DNA from 3 places in the Massilia sp. UYP34 genome. Region 2 is predicted to be linked to each of the others. Evidence: predicted binding sites of a transcription regulator. Region 2 holds the regulator's gene; each other region holds the start of a gene.
What was found. The regulator HrcA, encoded in region 2, represses chaperone genes, less so after heat shock. The targets are predictions, from matches to a motif close to TTAGCACTCNNNNNNNNNGAGTGCTAA.
Positions count from the first base shown of each region.

Region 1: the regulator HrcA is predicted to act here: its motif matches at 2,501-2,527, upstream of rpoH (RNA polymerase sigma factor RpoH).
Region 3: the regulator HrcA is predicted to act here: its motif matches at 1,951-1,977, upstream of groES (co-chaperone GroES).

Region 1 covers NZ_JBWBRF010000008.1:155,216-161,842, reverse strand. Annotated here, with positions in the region: gene ACZ9AQ_RS14710 (endonuclease/exonuclease/phosphatase family protein) at 1-415, shown strand, start outside; gene yghU (glutathione-dependent disulfide-bond oxidoreductase) at 419-1,267, opposite strand; gene rpoH (RNA polymerase sigma factor RpoH) at 1,484-2,374, opposite strand; gene ftsX (permease-like cell division protein FtsX) at 2,933-3,862, opposite strand; gene ACZ9AQ_RS14690 (cell division ATP-binding protein FtsE) at 3,859-4,530, opposite strand; gene ftsY (signal recognition particle-docking protein FtsY) at 4,544-5,668, opposite strand; gene ACZ9AQ_RS14680 (thiamine pyrophosphate-binding protein) at 5,775-6,627, opposite strand, start outside.
Region 2 covers NZ_JBWBRF010000013.1:21,574-28,200, forward strand. Annotated here, with positions in the region: gene ACZ9AQ_RS17790 (barstar family protein) at 67-393, opposite strand; gene dapB (4-hydroxy-tetrahydrodipicolinate reductase) at 396-1,205, opposite strand; gene ACZ9AQ_RS17800 (outer membrane protein assembly factor BamE) at 1,217-1,822, opposite strand; gene fur (ferric iron uptake transcriptional regulator) at 1,902-2,333, shown strand; gene hrcA (heat-inducible transcriptional repressor HrcA) at 2,422-3,438, opposite strand; gene ACZ9AQ_RS17815 (HAD family hydrolase) at 3,693-4,415, opposite strand; gene ACZ9AQ_RS17820 (hypothetical protein) at 4,653-5,237, shown strand; gene ACZ9AQ_RS17825 (hypothetical protein) at 5,257-5,898, shown strand; gene rsmA (16S rRNA (adenine(1518)-N(6)/adenine(1519)-N(6))-dimethyltransferase RsmA) at 6,268-6,627, opposite strand, start outside.
Region 3 covers NZ_JBWBRF010000019.1:38,736-45,362, reverse strand. Annotated here, with positions in the region: gene ACZ9AQ_RS20540 (sulfite exporter TauE/SafE family protein) at 1-293, opposite strand, end outside; gene ACZ9AQ_RS20535 (EVE domain-containing protein) at 294-764, opposite strand; RNA gene ssrS (6S RNA) at 856-1,037, opposite strand; gene ACZ9AQ_RS20525 (cell division protein ZapA) at 1,084-1,395, opposite strand; gene ACZ9AQ_RS20520 (hypothetical protein) at 1,392-1,691, opposite strand; gene groES (co-chaperone GroES) at 2,069-2,359, shown strand; gene groL (chaperonin GroEL) at 2,401-4,047, shown strand; gene ACZ9AQ_RS20505 (PEP-CTERM sorting domain-containing protein) at 4,172-5,347, opposite strand; gene ACZ9AQ_RS20500 (hypothetical protein) at 5,684-6,154, shown strand; gene ACZ9AQ_RS20495 (glucokinase) at 6,185-6,627, opposite strand, start outside.

The sequences.
Region 1 (6,627 bases), on a different contig from region 2:
GCTGCGCGAGCGCGCCAGCGGCCGGGTGCTGTTCGTGTTCTCGGCGCACTTCGACCACGAGGGCGTCGTCGCCCGCCGTGCGTCCAGCGACCTGTTGCTGCGCAAGATCGCCGAGATCAGCCGCGGCGAACCGGCGATCTGCGTCGGCGACTTCAATTCGACGCCCGATACGGCGCAGATGCGGGCGATGGCGACGACCCTGCGCGACGCCTACCAGGTGAGCCGGACGCCGCCCTACGGGCCGGTCGGCACCTATCACGGCTTTCGCTTCGACGCGCCGATGCAGGACCGCATCGACTACGTCTACGTCGACCGCCACTTCGAGGTGCTCAAGTATGCGGCCCTGAGCGACTCGCTCCACGGCCGCTATCCGTCCGACCACCATCCGGTGCTCGCGCGGGTGCGGTTCAGGTAGCGCTCAGTCGAGGTCGGCCGCGTCGTGCCGCTCGTGGACCTGGTCGGCGTCCGGTCCGAACGCGCGGTTGACCTTGCGTCCGCGGATGACGGCCGGCCGTGCGGCGATCTCGTCGGCCCAGCGTTTGACGTGCGCGTACTCGTGCACCGACAGGAACTGGGCGGCCTCGTACAGCTGGCCCAGCACCAGGCCGCCATACCAGGGCCAGATCGCCATGTCGGCGATCGTGTATTCGTCGCCCGCGACGAAGCGCTTGCCGGCCAGGTGGCGGTCGAGCACGTCGAGCTGGCGCTTGGTTTCCATCGCATAGCGGTCGATCGGGTACTGCAGCTTTTCCGGCGCATAGGCATAGAAGTGACCGAAGCCGCCGCCGACGAAGGGCGCCGAACCCATCTGCCAGAACAGCCAGTTCATGGTCTCGGCGCGCGCCACGCCATCCCTGGGCAGGAAGGCGCCGAATTTCTCGGCCAGGTAGACCAGGATCGAGCCGGATTCGAACACGCGCACCGGCGCTGCCAGGTCCGCGCTGCGGTCGACCAGGGCCGGGATCTTCGAATTCGGATTGGCCTCGACGAAACCGCTCGAGAACTGCATGCCTTCGTTGATGCGGATGAGCCAGGCATCGTACTCGGCGCCGGCGTGGCCGGCCGCCAGCAATTCTTCCAGCAGGATCGTCACCTTCACGCCGTTCGGCGTGGCCAGCGAGTACAGCTGCAGCGGATGCTTGCCGACCGGGAGGTCCTTGTCGTGGGTCGGGCCCGCGACCGGGCGGTTGATGCTGGCGAAGGCGCCGCCCGACGAGGCGGGCGGGGTCCAGACTGTCGGTGGGACGTACGATGCTTGGTCAGCCATGTGCTCTCCTTGAACTTGCCGTGACAAAGAATTCATTCTAGCCAAAGCAGCGACAATCCGTTGGCGGCGGCCGAAAACGGGAAGGCGAAGGCGCGCCCGCTGGTTGCAGGATGCGCGGCGCTTGCCGCCTTGGCGCAGGGGAAAATACGGCGCGCGACCGGCGCCAAAGCAAAAACCCGCCGAAGCGGGTTTTTGGGGGGAGGAAGGCAGGCCGGCTTACACGTAAGCCGCCAGCGCACCTTTCATCTTCTTGAGCGCGGCCGATTCGATCTGGCGGATGCGCTCTGCCGACACGCTGAACTCTTCGGCCAGCGTATGCAGCGTGGCGCCCGAGCCGTCGTCGTTGGCCAGCCAGCGCGCCTCGATGATGCGGCGCGAACGCGGGTCGAGCTTGCCCAGCGCCGTTTCCAGGCCTTCGGACTGCAGGCGGGTGACCTGCTCGGCCTCAAGGACCTTGGTCGGTTCCTGCTGGTCCGACGACAGGTAGGCGATCGGCGAGAATTTGTCGTCTTCGTCGTCGGTCGGCGATTCCAGCGCGATGTCGCGGCCCGACAGACGGGTTTCCATCTCGATCACTTCTTCGCGCTTGACGCCCAGCAGCTTGGCGAGGTCGTCGACCTGGCCAGGGGACATCGCATCCAGGCCGGTCTTGTTGCTGCGCAGGTTGAAGAACAGCTTGCGCTGGGCCTTGGTCGTGGCGACCTTCACCAGGCGCCAGTTCTTGAGGATGTATTCATGCATCTCGGCCTTGATCCAGTGCATGGCGTACGACACCAGGCGCACGCCCTGGTTCGGGTCGAAGCGCTTGACTGCCTTCATCAGGCCGATATTGCCTTCCTGGATCAGGTCGGCGTGTGGCAGGCCGTAGCCCAGGTAGCCGCGCGCGATCGACACCACCAGGCGCAGGTGCGACAGCACCAGTTTTTGCGCGGCGTCGAGATCGTGGTCGTCGCGCAGCCGCTTGGCCAGCGATACCTCTTCTTCGTGCGTGAGCATCGGCAGGCGGTTGACGGCCGAGATATACGCGTCGATGTTGCCCAGATTGCCGGTGAAACCGAGTCCCAGAGCACGATTGCTGGTCGGAACCAATGCGGATTGTGCGGACATATTCATTTCCCTCTTAGTAATCTTGCTGCATCCACAATGTGCCACAGCTCATTGCCTTATGGCACCACTGTTACGGCTTGTTACCCGGATGCTTGACTTGAATTTCCGATTGCCTTGGACTATATATTAGCACTCCCCCGGGGTGAGTGCCAGAAGTGGTCCCGGCGCTTAAGAGTGTTCAAAGTATTGCTCTGTGGAATCAAATTGCCGACGGTTCCACTGTAGAGCAGGTTTTGCATGCCCAGTTGATTTAGCTCAGAAGTGAGCCAAGAATGACTGGAATAACGTTAGACACAGGTTACGGCCGTAGTTGCACGTATTCTGTTGAATGGCGCACCTAGCCCCAGCGCGGTCTGTAGGACTGAGGCGCGTAGAGGCGTAGGGGATGGCAGCTAGGCCGTAGGACGTATTGCGATGTCACGCGGCGTGGTCTCGTCCGGTAACGGGGCAGGCGGCCGCACAGGAGGGCCGCCTCGCCATACTACCAACATGGTGACGCTTATCGCTTTTTCAATACCATCCCGGCTGTTTTTTCGCTGCAACTCTGTAGGACCGCGGTCAGCGCTGGCGCGCCAGGTGGCGCCGCACCGACAGCAGGGCGCCGATCAGGCCCAGTCCGGCACTGGTTGCCAGCAGGCCGGCCACTTCCAGTCCACCCAGCGGCATCAACTGGAAATTCGAGCCGTACAGACGCGCGAACTCCCCAATCGCGCCATTGAGCGGGCGCAGGGCCAGGGTCACCACGCCCAGCGCCACCACGCCGGCGCACAGGCCGAGCAGGGCGCCGGTGTAGAAGAACGGACGGTGGATGAAATCGCCCGTCGCGCCCAGCAACGTCGAGACCGAGATTTCTTCTTTCTGGGTCAGCACCTGCAGGCGGATCGTATTGAACACGACCGCGATCACCACGATGCCCAGGGTGGCCGCCAGCAACAGCAGCGCCAGGCGCAGGATGGCCAGCATCGCGGCCAGGCGCTTGACCCAGGCCGAATCGACCTGCACCGTCTCCACGCCCGGCAGTTCGCCCAGGCGTTCGGCGATCAGGTCCACCTGGTCGGCGGCGCCGACGCCGGCGAAGCCGGCCAGTGTCATGACATAGCTGTCAGGCAAGGGATTGTCGCCCAGGGTTTCGAGCACGTCGCCCAGGCCGCTACGCTCCTTGAGCGAAGCGAGCGCCTGCTCGCGCGGCACGAAGGCGATGTCCGCCTCTTTCCCACCCTGCGGCGCGACGATCTGGCGGATCCGCGGCGCCAGCGCTTCGGCATCGGCGCGGCTGGCGTCGTCGCGCATGAACAGGCTGATCTCGGGATCGACCGACAATTGCTCGGACAAGGGACGCACATTGTCGAGCAGCGTGAGGCCCGCGAACGGCAGGGTCAGCGCCAGTGCGACCACCAGCACGTTGAACAGGAAGCTGCCGGGCGACTTGCGCACCGTCGACAGCGCGGCCCCGAGGGCGAAGCGGTGCTGGCGCAGCCACGGGCTCATGCCGCACCTCCGACCAGCTGGCCCTGATCGAGGCGGATGACGCGGGCGGCGCCGTCAAGCACTTGTTCGTCATGGGTCGAAATGACGCAGGTGACGCCGGCGGCGTGGAAGGCGCGCAGCGCATCGAGCACCTTGTCGGCCGCCACGCGGTCGAGATTGGCGGTCGGTTCGTCGGCCAGGATGATTTGCGGCCGGTTGACGATCGCGCGCGCGACCGCGACCCGCTGCTGTTCGCCGCCCGACAGTTCGAGCGGCATCGCTTTGGCGCGGTCGAGCAGGCCGACCCGGTCGAGCGCGGCGCGTGCGCGCTGTGCGGCGTCCGCGGTGCGGGCGCCCGTCACCAGGAGGGGCAGCATGGTGTTGGCCAGGATGGTGCGGTCGTTGAGCAGGCGCTGCTGCTGGAAAATGATGCCGATGTTCCGGCGCAGGAACGGAATCCCGGCCGGCTTGATGCGGCCGATGTCCTGGCCGTTGACGATCACCTTGCCGCTGCTGGGACGCTCCACCGCCGCCACCATCTTCATGAGGGTCGACTTGCCGGCGCCCGAGGGGCCGGCCAGGTAGACCAGCTCGCCCTTGGCGATGTCGAGCGAGACGTCGTGCAGCGCATACGCGCCGCGCGCATCGCCGTGGGTGTACTGTTTGGATACCGACTGGAATGCGATCATGGGTCCTTGCCTGTCAGCCGAGCAGCGCTTCGACGAATTCTTCGGCGTTGAACGGCTGCAAGTCTTCCAGCTTCTCGCCGACGCCGATGAAGTACACGGGGATCGGACGGGTGCGGGCGATCGCCGCCAGCACGCCGCCCTTGGCGGTGCCGTCCAGCTTGGTCACGACCAGGCCGGTCAGTTGCAGGGCGTCGTCGAAGGCCTTTACCTGGGCCAACGCGTTCTGGCCGGTATTGCCGTCGATGACGAGCAGGGTTTCGTGCGGCGCGCCGTCCATGCCCTTGCCGATCACGCGCTTGATCTTCTTGAGCTCTTCCATCAGGTGCAGCTGGGTCGGCAGGCGGCCGGCGGTGTCGACCATCACGACGTCGGTGCCGCGCGCCTTGCCCGACTGTACCGCGTCGAAGGCGACGGCGGCCGGATCGCCCGACTGCTGCGAGATCACGGTGACGTTGTTGCGCTGGCCCCAGACCATCAATTGCTCGCGCGCGGCGGCGCGGAAGGTGTCGCCGGCGGCCAGCAGCACCGACTGGTCGAAGCCTTGCATGTGCTTGGCCAGCTTGCCGATGGTGGTGGTCTTGCCGGCGCCGTTGACGCCCGAGATCATCATCACCAGCGGTGCGTGGCGGCCCAGTTCCAGCGGCTTTTGCAACGGCAGGAGCAGGTCGATCATCAGCTCCTTGAGCGCGGCCTTGACGGCGGCGGCGTCCAGCAACTTGTCTTCCTTGACCTTGCGCCGCAATTCGCCCAGCAGGTGCTCGGTGGCGTCCATGCCGGCGTCGGACATCAGGAGCGCCGCCTCGAGTTCCTCGTACAGGTCTTCGTCGATGCGGGCGCCGACGAACAGCAGGGACAGGTTGCTCGAGGTCTTGGACAGGCCGGCCTTCAGGCGCGCCATCCACGAGGTCTTCTTTTCGGCCTCGGTGGTCGGGCGTTCGGCGGTTTCCGGGAACAGGTCGGCGCCCTCGTGCAGGACGCTGGCTTGGGCGACGACCGGGGGCGCGGCGATGGGCGCAGGGGCAGGCGCAGGGGCAGAGGCAGGGGGAGAAGCGGGTGCGGACGCAGGCGGCGCGGCCGGCACGACCGGTTCCGGCGCCGGTGTTTCAGGCGCTTTTTTTCTCTTGAAGAAGCTAAACATAGTGTCTGGTGGCGGGACTGCGTGCGGACGCCGGCGTGGCCGGCGATGAAAAACTAGCCAATATTTTACCAGAGCAGCAATACGGACCCCGATTGCGCACGAGCGTTCAATGGCCGGCCCTGGTGCTTTGCGCCTGCTGGCGGATCGTCTCCAGCGTGGCGTTCGGCGTGATCAGGTTGCCGTCGTAGCGCAGTTCGATCACGGCCGGCAACTTGTGCTGTTCGGCATGCGCGAGCGCGCGGCGCAGCGCCGGCGCGAAATCCCCGGTCTTGTCGACGACTTCCCCATGGCCGCCGTAGGCGCGCGCCAGGGCGGCGAAGTCCGGATTGTGCAGGCCGGTGCCCGACACGCGGCCCGGATAGCTGCGTTCCTGGTGCATGCGGATGGTGCCGAACATATTGTTGTTGAACACCAGGATCACCACGCCGGCGCCGTACTGGACGGCGGTCGCCAGCTCTTGCCCCGTCATCATGAACTCGCCGTCGCCGGCGAAGGTCACCACGGTGCGCTCCGGCCACACGATCTTGGCGGCCACGCCGGCCGGCACGGCGTAACCCATCGCGCCATTGGTGGGCGCCAGTTGGGTGCGCATGCCGCCGTAGCGATAAAAGCGGTGGGCCCACGAGGCGTAGTTGCCGGCGCCGTTGGTGACGACGGCGTCGTGCGGCAACTGGGCCATCAAGTCCTGCACCACCTGCCACAGGTCGAGCGGCACGCCTTGCTGCAGCAGCGCGGGCTGGGCCTGCCAGGCGGCCAGGTCCATTCTGGCCTCGGCCACGCTGTCTTGCCAGGCCGTGGCGTCGACCGGCGCCATCGCGGCCAGCATCGCGCAGGCTTGCGGCATGCCGCTGGCGATCATGAGTTCGGCCTGGTAGACGCTGCCGAGCTCCTCGGGGTCCGGATGGATGTGGACCAGGCGCTGGCGTGGCACCGGCGAATCGAGCAGCGTGTAGCCGCCG
Region 2 (6,627 bases):
GCGCCGGCGCGGTGCGTGAGGGAAAGTGCAAAAAAGGCAGCATCGATTGACCGCTGCCTTCGAGGATCAACGCAGGATCAGTTCCAGCGCCGGCTTCTCGCCGTAGTCCTCATAACGCTCGTTGATGCCGCCGACGCAATAGGCCAGTTCGTCGAGCAGGTCCGGCGCCGCCGCCTTCATCTTGTCGGCGTCCGTAATGACGATTTCCAGCACTTCGTTCGCTTTCAGCCGGAACTTGGTCATGTTCTCGTCGTCGCGCAGATAGCTCATGCAGTCGACCCAGGCGTCGATACTGTCCGCATACGAGGCCGGGAAACCGAAGGCCTCGCGGCTCTGCCGGTGGAACGACGCTTCGTCGGTGATGACGGCGCCGTTCAGTTCTGCCACCGCCATGATCACCCCTTCAGGCCCAGCACGTCCTGCATGTCGAACAGGCCGCTGGCCTTGTCCGCCAGGAAGCGCGCCGCGCGCAGCGAGCCGTGGGCATAGGTCACGCGGCTGCTCGACTTGTGGCTGATCTCGATGCGCTCGCCGGTGCCGAGGAACATCACGGTATGGTCACCCACCACGTCGCCGCCGCGCACGGTGGCGAACCCGATGGTCGACGGATCGCGCTCGCCGGTCACGCCTTCGCGGCCATAGACGGCGCACTCCTTCAGGTCGCGGCCGATGGCGTCGGCAATCACTTCGCCCATCTTGAGCGCGGTGCCGGACGGCGCATCGACCTTGTGGCGGTGGTGCGCCTCGACGATCTCGATGTCATAGCCTTCCGAAAAACTCCGGGCCGCCATTTCGAGCAGCTTGAGCGTCACGTTCACGCCCACGCTCATGTTCGGGGCGAACACGATGCCGATTTTTTCGCCGGCGGCGCGGATCGCGGCCTTGCCGGCCTCGTCGAAGCCGGTGGTGCCGATCACCATCCGCTTGCCGTTGGCGGCGCAGTATTCCAGGTGCTGCAGGGTGCCCTCGGGGCGGGTGAAGTCGATCAGCACGTCGGCATTGTGCAGGCCGTGCTTGATGCTGTCCTCGATCATCACACCGGTCAGGATGCCGGCGAAGGCGCCCGCGTCCTGGCCGATGAAGAGCGAGCCCGGCACGTCGAGGGCGCCGGCCAGGCGCATGTCGGGTGCGTACTGGATGGCTTCGATCAGCATGCGGCCCATGCGGCCGCTGGCGCCGGCAACGGCGATATTCAACATGGTCATGGTGTGTGTCCTTACTGCTGGGTTGCCGGCGCGGTGACCGTGACCGGCTGGACCGGGCGGCTGTCGGGCTTCGCCTTGGCGACCTTGACTGGACCGGCGATGCGGTCGATGTACTCGCGCTCGCTCGGCAGGTTGCCGCCCTCGAAGCGCTCGACCACGTCGTTCTTGAAGAACACGGTCACGCGGCTGGTGGTCAGCTCGCCATTACCGCGCGCCAGGTAGAACGGGTAATCCCAGCGGTCGGCATGGAAGGCATCCATCAGCAGCGGCGAACCGAGCAGGAAGCGCACCTGGTCGCGGGTCTGGCCGGCCTTGAGCTGGTTCAGCATCTCTTGCGAGACGAAGTTGCCCTGCTGGATGTCCGGGCGGTAGGGCGAGAAGATCCACAGGAACTTCTGCAGGCGCGTCGCCTGGACGGTCTGCGCGCCGGCATTGGCGATGGCGGCCGATTTTTCCGCGTCGGACGCACTGGCGGCCGCATCCGTCGCCACCGGCGGCGCCGGACGCGTCTGGTTGCGCCAGGAGGCGCAGCCGGACAGCGCCAACGTGCAGGCGAGACCCGCCGCCAGCGCCGCTTTGGCGGTGAATCGATGGAATACGGCTTGTTTGACAGGCATAGTTAACCTCAATACGTTCGAGCGGGAGCGTTCAAAACGCTATATCATAAAGCACTCCGCCAATATTCGAGTGACAAACATGAGTAACAACCCGACCGACCTGAAGGCGAGCGGCCTCAAGGCCACGCTGCCGCGACTGAAAATCCTGGAAATCTTCCAGAACAGCTCCGTGCGGCATTTGACGGCGGAAGATGTCTACAAGATCCTTCTTGCTGACAATATGGACGTGGGCCTTGCCACCGTCTACCGGGTATTGACCCAGTTCGAGCAGGCTGGCCTGCTCAACCGCAACCATTTCGAGACCGGCAAGGCCATCTATGAGCTCAACGCCGGTTCCCACCATGACCACCTGGTGTGCGTCACCTGCGGCCGCGTCGAAGAATTCTATGACGACGAGATCGAGAAGCGCCAACAGATGATTGCGGAGCAGCACGGCTTCACGATCGTCGAGCATGCGCTGGCGATCTATGGCAGCTGCCCGCAGTGCCGGGGCATCAGCAAGCCGGAATAACATCGGCAGCGTGCCTCCCTGGCATATAAAAGAAAAGGCGCATGAGAACTTCTCGATGCGCCTTTTTTTCGTCCGATGGCGGTCGATGTCAGGAGTGGCTGAGGGCGTTCGACAGCAGCTTGGCCGTGATGTCGACGATCGGGATCACCCTTTCATAGGCCATCCGCGTCGGGCCGATCACGCCCAGGGTGCCGACGATGCGGCCGTCGACCGCATACGGCGCCGTCACCACGCTCATCTGGTCCATCGGCACCAGCTTCGATTCGCCGCCGATGAAGATCTGCACGCCGCCGGCCTTGCTCGAAACGTCGAGCAATTGCATCAAGCCAGTCTTTTGCTCGAACATCTCGAACATCTGTCGTAGCGAACTCATGTTGGACGACAGGTCGGACACCGACAGCAGGTTGCGCTCGCCGGAGATGACCATGTCGTCGCCCTCGGCCATCGCCTCGCTGCCGGCCTCGACCGCCGCCTGCATCAGGCGGCCCATATCATCGCGCAATTGCTTCAGCTCGCCGCTCAGGCGCTTGCGCACCGCGTCGAAGGACAGGCCGGCGAAATTCTGGTTCAGGTAATTGGCCGACTGGGTCAGTTGGGCCGGAGAATAATCCTTGTCGAGCTGCAGCAGCCGGTTCTGGACATCGCCGCGCGGATCGACGATCACGAGCAGGATGCGCTTTTCGCCCAGGCGCAGGAATTCGATCTGCTGGAATACCGACTCGCGGCGCGGACTCTGCACCACGCCGGCGAATTGCGACAGCGAAGACAGCATCTGCGCCGCGTTGGCGATCAGCTTCTGCGGATGTTGCACCGGCAGGCGCATGCGCTCGGCGTCGACCGCCATGTCGTCGATCGGCCCCACCGTCAGCAGGGTGTCGACGAACACGCGATAGCCGCGCGGAGTCGGGATGCGGCCGGCCGAGGTATGCGGACTGGCGACGAAGCCCATTTCCTCGAGATCGGCCATGACGTTGCGGATGGTCGCTGGCGACAATTCCAGGCCTGACAGCTTGGACAGCGCGCGCGAGCCTACCGGTTGGCCGTCGGCGATATAGCGCTCGACGAGGGCTCTGAGCAGGGTTTGGGCACGTTGGTCGAGTTGCATGATTCCGGGAAAAGTTCGGTGACGCTCGTATTAGAGCCTATCCCGGTCGGTGGGGGAAGCTCATGTCGATGCATGGCGAGCGCGAGCAAGGCGCGAGGAGGTCGCATGGTGGCGCCATGCAACGACGAGCAACGCAGCGCACGCTTGCCAGGCGCTCTCGGCCCGACTCCCACCTACGGGACAGGCTCTCAGTGTGTGCATTATAGGCAGGTTGGGGCGTGGCGCGACAGCACAAGGCTTGCTGTGACGCATGGTCAACCGTTGTATTTGTGCGCGTGGGCAGCGTCGAGCCAGTCGAGCAGCGCGTCGAGGCTGGCCACTTCGACGTCGGGCCGGACTTCATGGGCGAGGTCGTTGACCTTGCCGGTCCGGTTCATCCAGGCCGCGCGCAGGCCGGCGCGCTGGGCGCCCTGCACGTCCAGCAACAGGTCGTCGCCCACGTACAGGGTCTCGCCGGGCTGGACGCCGAGCGCGGCGCAGCCGGCCAGGAAAATGCCCGGGTCGGGCTTGGCGCGGCCAAACTGCCGCGCCGCCACCGAGGCCTGGAAATGGTGGGCCAGGCCGATGGTCTGCAGGTCGGCCACGCCATTGGTGACCGAGCCGACCAGCACGCGTTTTTTCAGGCGCTCGAGGCCCGGCACGACATCGTCGTAAGGCGTCACGGCATTGCGGGCGGCGAAGAATTCGGTCATCGCCAGTTCGACCTTGCCAGCGTCCTCGCCCACCTGCTCGAATGCGGCGACCAACCCGGCATGGCGCAGCGCGCCCAGGTCGATCCCGAATTCGGGGCGCGCGGCCAGCAATTCCAGGCGCGCCGCTCGTAAGCTGTCGATCGTGAAGCGTTCGGCGACCCGCGGCGCGTGCTCGCCGAGCCAGGCATACAACAGTTTTTCGGCTTCCAGGATCACGGGCGCGATTGGCCACAGGGTATCGTCGAGGTCGAACAGGACGGCTTTCGGCCAGGGTTGGCGGGTCATCGGTTTCCAGACTAGGAGCAAGGTGCGCCCCAAGCATAGCGATGCGCTACGCTGAATGCAATGCGCACGCCGTCTATCCCATGGAATATTGCGCTTGTTAAATTCTGGTTACACCAAGATACAAAACCAAATGCGCCCGAAATGGTCCAGCTGCTTGCCAAATGAACTAAAATGTTGAGCGATTTTTCAATTCTTACCGCGCAGCTGCGCGTTCCCGCTCGATTTTTTGGAGATGTTATGAAGAGTTCCTACCTGCGTGCCGGCGCGGCGCTGGCATGCGCGGTCGCCTTGTCTGCCTGTGGCGGCAGCGATGGCCAGCTGGTCTTGGGCGGCGATTTCGTCGGCGTGACCAAGGCCGGCCTGGTCGTGACCAGTGACGGCCAGGAAAAGGCGATCACCCCGCCGGCCGATGGTACCGGCGCCGGCCGATGGACGTTCGACAACCTGATCTCGACCGACGACCGCTACGACGTCGTCATCAAGTCCAAGCCGTCGAACGTCAAGGATTGCACAGTCACCAATGGGAGCGGTCGTGCGGGCTACCACGTCTATTCCGTCTACATCGCGTGTGAGCTCAACCGCCATGCGCTGTCCGGCACCGTCAGCAACCTGAAGGGCAACCTGGTCCTGGTCAACGGTTCAGACCGCGTCACCCTGCAGGCCGGCGCCACCTCGTTCAGGATGGCCGACATTGCCGAAGATTCGCCATATGGCATCACGGTCCTGGAACAACCGGCCGGCCAGACTTGCACTGTCAGCAATGGCAGCGGTACCGTTGGTCCGGCCCCTGTCACCAACGTGGCCGTTAGCTGCACCCCTTAATTTTCCTGGAGCGTTACGCATGAAGTCTTCCCTGATCCGTCCGGCGCTCGCGCTGGCGCTGGCCGCTGGCCTGGCCGGCTGTGGCGGCAGCGACAAAGCCGAGTTCGTCGTCAAAGGCACGATCACCGGCATCGTCTATCCAGGCGCCGTCCTGACCACCAATGGCATGAAAATCGCCGTCCCGCCGCCAGCCACGCCACGCGACACGGTCAGTTTCGCATTCCCTGACAAGCTGGAATATGGCGACGTATATAACGTCCAGTTCGAAAGTTTCCCGGATAATCAGCGATGCGATACGCCATTCCAGACTATTCCGAACTTTAACGATACCGCCGGCCGCCTGGCGGAGATCAACATCACCTTCGCATGCCAGGTCAATGCCTACTCGATCGGCGGCACTGTGAGCGGCCTCACCGCGGATGGCCTGGTGCTGGCCAATGGCAGTACCGGGGGAACGGTTCCAGTCGCCAAGCCGGCAGCAGGTGTCACGACGCCGGTCAGCTACGTTTTCGCCGGACTGGTTGAATACGATCAGACCTATGGCGTGACCGTCATCACCCAGCCGACCGGCCAGATTTGCACGGTGGCAAATGCCGCCGGCGTCATGAGAGCCGCGAACGTCAGCAATATCAACGTCACTTGCGTGGCTGCGTCGAACTGATCAGATATACACAATTCTTATGTCGAGTATTTGAAAGGAAAATTGGATTTATATGCTGTCGCGCAGCATAATAACTCCTGTCTCCTCCAACTCTCCTCAGAAAAGAATTGGATTTCAGCCCGCTCTTCTAGAGCGGGCTTTTTTTTGCCCGCGTCATGGGCCCCTGCCGACGACGATCAGCGTGCGGCGCGCACCTTCACCCTGGCGATCTTGCCCATGCCGATCGCCACCTGCGACATGGGCGACCGGGCACGCGGAAGTACGTGATAACCCGTATGCTGCGGCGCAACAAGGCGTGGTCGGACGCAAAAAAGCGCCGGCGAGGCGGCGCTTAGGGGCGGAAGGGGTCGCCGCAGCGACCACGCCGGGTCAGGACACGGGCAGGTTAGCCAGCGCCACGTATTGCTCCAGGCTGACCGCTTCCGGACGTACGCCCGGATCGATGCCCGCCTCGACCAGCTGCGCCTCGGTGAACATGCCGGCCACGCAGTTGCGGATCACCTTGCGCCGTTGCGAGAAGGCCTTGGCCACCACCGCCTCCAGGCGCTTGCCGTCGCACGGCAACTGGCGGCGGGTGGGCACCATGCGCACGATGGCCGACTCGACCCGCGGCGGCGGATCGAAGGCGGTCGGCGGCACGATGAACAGCATGGCCATGTCGTAGCGCCATTGCAACATCACCGACAGGCGGCTATAGGCCTTGGTGCCCGGCTCGGCCACCATGCGCTC
Region 3 (6,627 bases), on a different contig from region 2:
GGGCCGATCCAGGAACCGATCAGGATGCCCGGCGCCAGCAGGCGCACCACCGGCCACAGCACGGCGCCATGCTTGTGGTGGGCGCGCACCGAGGACATCGAGGTAAACAGGATGACGCCGAGCGCGGTGGCGATCGCCATGTGGACCACCAGTTCGTCGGGGAAGCCGCGCGCGGTGAAGATCATCGTGATGAAGGGCACCAGCACCATGCCGCCGCCGATGCCGAGAAGGCCGGCCGCGAAGCCGCCGAAGGTGCCCATCGCCAGCAGGGCCAGGATCAGCCAGGGATCCATTCAGGCTCCCTTGGCGCGCATGAGTTTGACGACCGCATCCCATTCGGATCTGGCGACCGGCGTGATCGACAGCCGGCTGCCCTTCTGCAGCAACGCCATGCCTTCCAGCGCGGGATTGGCCCGCAGCTCGGCCAGCGGCACATGGCGCCCCGCCTCCAGCGCGCGCACGTCGATCGAGATCCAGCGCGGCGTTTCGCGGGTGGCCTTCGGATCGTGGTAAGGGCTGGCGGGGTCGAACTGGGTGGCGTCGGGATAGGGAGCGCTCGCGATCTCGGCCAGCCCGGCCACGCCGGGCACGGCGCAGCTGGAGTGGTAGAACAACACGCCGTCGCCGACGGCCATCGCATCGCGCATGAAGTTGCGCGCCTGGTAGTTGCGCACGCCAAACCAGGCCACGGTCTGGCCGGGCGCGGACAGGACGTCGTCGAAACTGACTTCGTCCGGTTCGGATTTCATCAACCAATAGCGCATCGCGCCGTTCTCCCTGCAAGGTGCACCGTCACGATGGACGCGCGCACAAAAAAAAGCGGCTGCGTACAGAGTGCGCAACCGCTTGTGGATCCTAGCCCCCGCCAGTGCCGTTTTTGCCGGCATCCTGAACCAAAACGGTTCAAGGCGGTCACGGTCAGATCAATTTCGGGTTCGTCAAACGAGTGACGCTCACTCCCATCGACCTTGTTCCACGACCTATGCGTAAGAATGGTTCAAGGAATATATGGCAAATCTCGAACACCGCAGGGTAGAGCGCAGTTTACTCTTTTAAAGCGGCATGTCAAACGGATTCGGCTTTTCAGAAAACATTTTCCTGCGGCGCCAGGGCCTTGTCGAGCACGGTGTGCATCGCTTCCAGCTTTTGCTTGACTTCGAGAATCGACATGTCCGACAGCGGTCCCTGCGGCGACTTGACCGACAGGAATTCCGCGGCGACACTCAGCGCGGCCATCACGGCGATGCGGTCGGTGCCCTTCACCTTGCCCGAATCGCGCAGCTGACACATCTTGCCGTCGAGGTAGCTCACCGCCTCACGCAGGGTGCGCTCTTCGCCGTCGCGGCAGGCCAGGCGATACGGCTGGCCCATGATGGTGACGTCGAGATGGATCATCGTGCTGCCTCACTATTGCCTGGTGCGCCGGCCGCCGCGCCAGCCGTTGGTTGCGTGGCGTCTGCCGCGTCGTCTTCCCCGCCCGCTTCGCCATCCGTTCCCGGCGGCTTGGGCAATTCGTCGAGCAGGGCCTCGACCCGCCGCTGGGCTTCGACCAGGCGTTCCTTGAACGCCAGGTTCTCGGCACTGAGCAGGGTATTGGCCTGCCGCAGCAAATAGTTCTCTGCGCGCAATGACTGGGTCAGCTGGGCGAGCCGATCGATTTTGTCTGAGAGGTCTTGGAATTCGGAAATCATCCGACACTATAGGATCGAGATGGATTTTCCGTCAACCGAATCGCGCGGCAATGCGGCATGCCGCGCCCACCCAGGGCTGCCTGGCGTGCGGCAGGAAAGCGCCAGGGGGTGTACGCTGCCCGCCTCTTGCCATATTCGCAGCCACTGGCGCGAGATGCCAAAAACACATTATATGAGCCCTGAAAGCTTGTGCTAGCTCAAGCACCCGAAAGTATTTATCAACTTTGCTGCTTGAAAAGGCAAATTATCGTCCCTATAATTAGCACTCGTTAGTAGAGAGTGCTAACAACTCTTTGCAGATCGCCGTCGCGTTTCACACAAAACTGCGGCGATGTCAAAAAACGCTAGTTAAACCACTGAATATTAAGGAGTTTTGCATGAACCTTCGTCCTCTGCACGATCGCGTAATCGTCAAGCGCCTCGACCAGGAAACCAAGACTGCGTCCGGCCTGATCATCCCTGATGCCGCGGCAGAGAAGCCAGACCAGGGCGAAGTCCTCGCCATCGGTAACGGCAAAGTGCAAGACAACGGCCAGGTCCGCCCGCTGGAAGTAAAAGTCGGCGACCGCGTGCTGTTCGGTAAGTACTCCGGCCAGGCCGTCAAGGTCAATGGCGAAGAACTGCTCGTGATGCGCGAAGAAGACATCATGGCCGTCGTCCAGCAGTAATTCCCTGACCCCATTCACGAAAACATTCGGAGAAATAACAAATGGCAGCTAAAGAAGTAGTGTTCGGCGACGCAGCGCGCGCCAAGATGGTTGAAGGCGTCAATATTCTGGCCAACGCAGTCAAGGTCACCCTGGGCCCGAAAGGCCGCAACGTCGTGCTCGAGCGCTCGTTCGGCGCCCCGACCGTCACCAAGGATGGTGTCTCGGTCGCAAAAGAAATCGAACTGAAAGACAAGCTCCAGAACATGGGCGCGCAGATGGTCAAGGAAGTCGCTTCCAAGACCAGCGACAACGCCGGTGACGGCACCACCACCGCGACCGTGCTGGCACAAGCCATCGTGCGCGAAGGCATGAAGTTCGTTGCCGCCGGCATGAACCCGATGGACCTGAAGCGCGGCATCGACAAGGCCGTCGCTGCGACCGTCGAAGAACTGAAGAAGATCGCCAAGCCGACCACCACCACGAAAGAAATCGCGCAAGTCGGCGCGATCTCGGCCAACTCGGAAACCTCGATCGGCGAGCGCATCGCCGAGGCGATGGAAAAAGTCGGCAAGGAAGGCGTCATCACCGTGGAAGACGGCAAGTCGCTGAACGACGAGCTGGACATCGTGGAAGGCATGCAGTTCGATCGCGGCTACCTGTCGCCGTACTTCATCAACAACCCGGACAAGCAAGTCGCCGTCCATGAGCAGCCGTTCATCCTGCTGTGCGACAAGAAGATCTCGAACATCCGTGACCTGCTGCCGGTACTGGAGCAAGTCGCCAAGGCCGGCCGTCCGCTGGTCATCATCGCCGAAGACATCGAAGGCGAAGCGCTGGCGACCCTGGTCGTCAACAACATCCGCGGCATCCTGAAGACCGTCGCCGTCAAGGCGCCTGGCTTCGGCGACCGCCGCAAGGCCATGCTGGAAGACATCGCCATCCTGACCGGCGGCCAGGTCATCGCCGAAGAAGTCGGCCTGACCCTGGAAAAAGTCACCCTGGCGGAACTGGGCCAGGCGTCGCGCATCGAAGTCGGCAAGGAAAACACCATCATCATCGATGGCGCCGGCCAGCCTGAAGCGATCGAAGCCCGCGTCAAGCAGATCCGCGCCCAGATCGAAGAAGCGACCTCGGACTACGACCGCGAAAAACTGCAAGAGCGCGTGGCCAAGCTGGCCGGCGGCGTTGCCGTGATCCGCGTCGGTGCAGCCACCGAAGTCGAGATGAAAGAGAAGAAGGCACGTGTCGAAGACGCGCTGCACGCCACCCGCGCTGCCGTGGAAGAAGGCATCGTGCCAGGCGGCGGCGTGGCCCTGCTGCGCGCCCGCTCGACCCTGAACGTCAAGGGCGACAACCCTGACCAGGACGCCGGCATCAAGATCGTCCTGCGCGCCATGGAAGAGCCGCTGCGCATGATCGTCCAGAACGCGGGCGACGAGCCATCGGTCGTGGTCGCAGCCGTCCTGGCCGGCACCGGCAACTACGGCTACAACGCCGCCAACGGCACCTATGGCGACATGGTCGAAATGGGCGTGCTGGATCCAGCCAAGGTCACCCGCTCGGCGCTGCAGAACGCGGCCTCGATCGCCGGCCTGATGCTGACCACCGACTGCATGGTCTCGGAACTCGCCGAAGACAAGCCAGCCGGCGGCATGGGTGGCATGGGCGGCATGGGTGGCATGGGCGGCATGGACGGCATGATGTAATCGAGCCGGTCGCCTGGCGCGCCGCGGCAACGCCGGCGCGCCAGTCTTCCACGACAAAAAGCCCGCGAGGTTCACGCCTCGCGGGCTTTTTGCTGTCCGTTATTTCTGAAAAAACGGCGGAGGATCAGCGCCCGGCGCGCGGCCCCTTGCGGCGCAGCCACAGCATGGCCGCCATGGCCGCGCCGCCCAGCCACAGGGTGCCTGGCTCCGGCACCTCGACCGGATCGTTCGGCGCGACTTCGGTATCGTCCGCGGGCAGGCCGGGGTTGCCGGGGCTGCCGGGGGCGCCCGGCGTATCGGGACCACCTGGCGTGCCGGGCACGCCCGGCGTGGACGGCGGCAGCCCCGGGTTGGGCCCCGGGCCGGGATCGGGGCCCGGACCGGTTGCGGTCTCCGGCGTGGGCGTCGACGGCGCCGGCGTCTCCGGTTGGCCGCCTCCGGGGCCGTCTTCGCCGCGGCCGCCCCTGTCGCCGGGATCGCCGGTACCGCCGGGATCGCCAGTACCGCTGCCGTCGCCGGCCGGCGGCGACACCGCGCCATCGCCGCTGCCATCGCCGCTGCCATCGCCCAGCGTGCCGCCGTTCGAGATGCCCGAGCCGTAACGCGCAGGCGGGCCCATGAGGTCGGCCAGGCGCGGCTGCGCGGCCGGCGCGACGCCCCTCAACAGGCCGGCGCCGTCCGGGAAGATCTCACTGCCGTAGCCCAGTTCCACCGCGGGACCGTCATCGAGCCCCTCCACGCCGGCCGCCACCGCCATCAGGCCGCCGCCATCCTCGATGACGAAGGAATCGAGTTCCGACTCGGTCGGACCATTGGCTTCGACCGGGTACATCGGCACGTCCGAGATCCGGTTGGCGCAGCGCGCCCGCATCTCGTTCTTGCCATCGGTGAGCAAGGTTTCACCCGGCGCCAGCATGAGTGTCTTCCTGGTCCAGTACACCCGGTCGCCCTTGCGGTAAGAGACGTACACCGCGCGCGGCGCGGTGACGGTGACCGCGCGCGCGTTGGCGACGTCGAAGCCGGCGTAGTGCGCCGCGACCACGGCGTCGCTGCGGATGACGCGCGCCAGTTCGTCCTTGTCCGCGACGCCGCCGGGAATGATCGAAAACGGATAGATGCGCCGCGCGGCGCCCTGTTCGGCCGGCGCCGCCGTGCGGGTGGCCGCCGGCGCCGGTGCGACATGGGAGACAGGGGAGTTCGCGCCGACCTGGGTGATGTCACGCGTGCCGTCCGCCCGCATCCAGTCGATGTCCAGCGGCGGCGCAAGGACGCCGGCAACGCTCGCGGCAAGGCCCAGCATGGCGAGGGCGCCGAGGCGGCTTTCGCGTTGCGACGCTCTGGCGAGGCGACGACTGTAGGCAGAGCGGCGGGGGTCCATTGGGGGGACAAAAGTAGGAGTGGTCCTACAGAATAGCATTATTTCTACAAATAAATTCCGGCTCCTTGGCAAAAAAGGTGATCCCGTGGCGAAAACCACGAATTACTTTCCTCATAGAAATATTTTCGGCGACAGGATCAAGCTTTGGTTGCAACGCCCTTGCTGTTCGCGCAATCCAGGCTGCCGGCGACCGGCATCCCGTATTGCTGGTCGAACACGCATGGTTTACCATGATCGCCTGCCCTTACGAGACCTGCCATGTCCCCACGCGCCGCCTCTTGTTCTCCCCTGCGTCTGACCGTTGCCGCACTGATGCTGTGCTGCGCCATCGCCGGCTGCAAGCGCGCCGAACGCGAAGCGCCGCCGGCGCCGGCGCCGTCCGCGCCCAGCGTTCAAGCGCCGGCGCACACGAAACAGGAGGCGATGGAGTCGCTGCTGGCGCTGCCGGAACTGCAGGCCTGGTCGCGCCAGATCGAGCAACGCAGCAAGGGCAAGGCGCACGGCGCCGTGATCGAGGACGATCCGGTCCCGCGCGAAGTCAACGGCAAGAAGTATTACCAGCTGAGTTTCGTCGAGAACCGCCCTGAAGATGCGCGCCGCCGCGAGAGCTTCCTGGTGGCCCAGGACGGCAGCGAGATCCTGGTCGACGACGCCGGCTCGGACACCCTGCTCAGCCTCCAGGAATGGCGCCGCACCATCGAGCGCGTGGACCTCAAGAGCGCCGACTGACGACGCCGCGCCGACGATGTCGGCGCATCTTCAACCGTCCAGGTGCGAGATGAGCAGCCGGCGCGGATCCGTGCCTGCCTCCGGCCCGTGCTGGCCGTCGACCGAAATCCCCACCGCCATGATGTCGATCAGCAGCAGCTGCAGGATGCGCGAAATCATCGACAGGAAGCTGGTGCTGTCCTCGCTGTGATCGACCGCCAGGCACACGCTGGCCTTGCGCGCCAGCGGCGACTGGCTGTTGCTGATGGCGATCACGTCGGCGCCGGCGGCGCGCGTGATGTCCACCGCCTGCAACAGCTCCGGCAAGCCGCCTGAATTCGAGACCGCGATTACCACGTCGCCCGGCCCCAGCAAGCCCGCCGCCAGGGTGAACAGGTGGGCGTCGCCATACAGCGCGGTCGGAATCCTGAAGCGGAAGAATTTGTGCTGGCCGTCCAGCGCCACCGCGCGCGAATTGCCGAGCGCGTAGAACT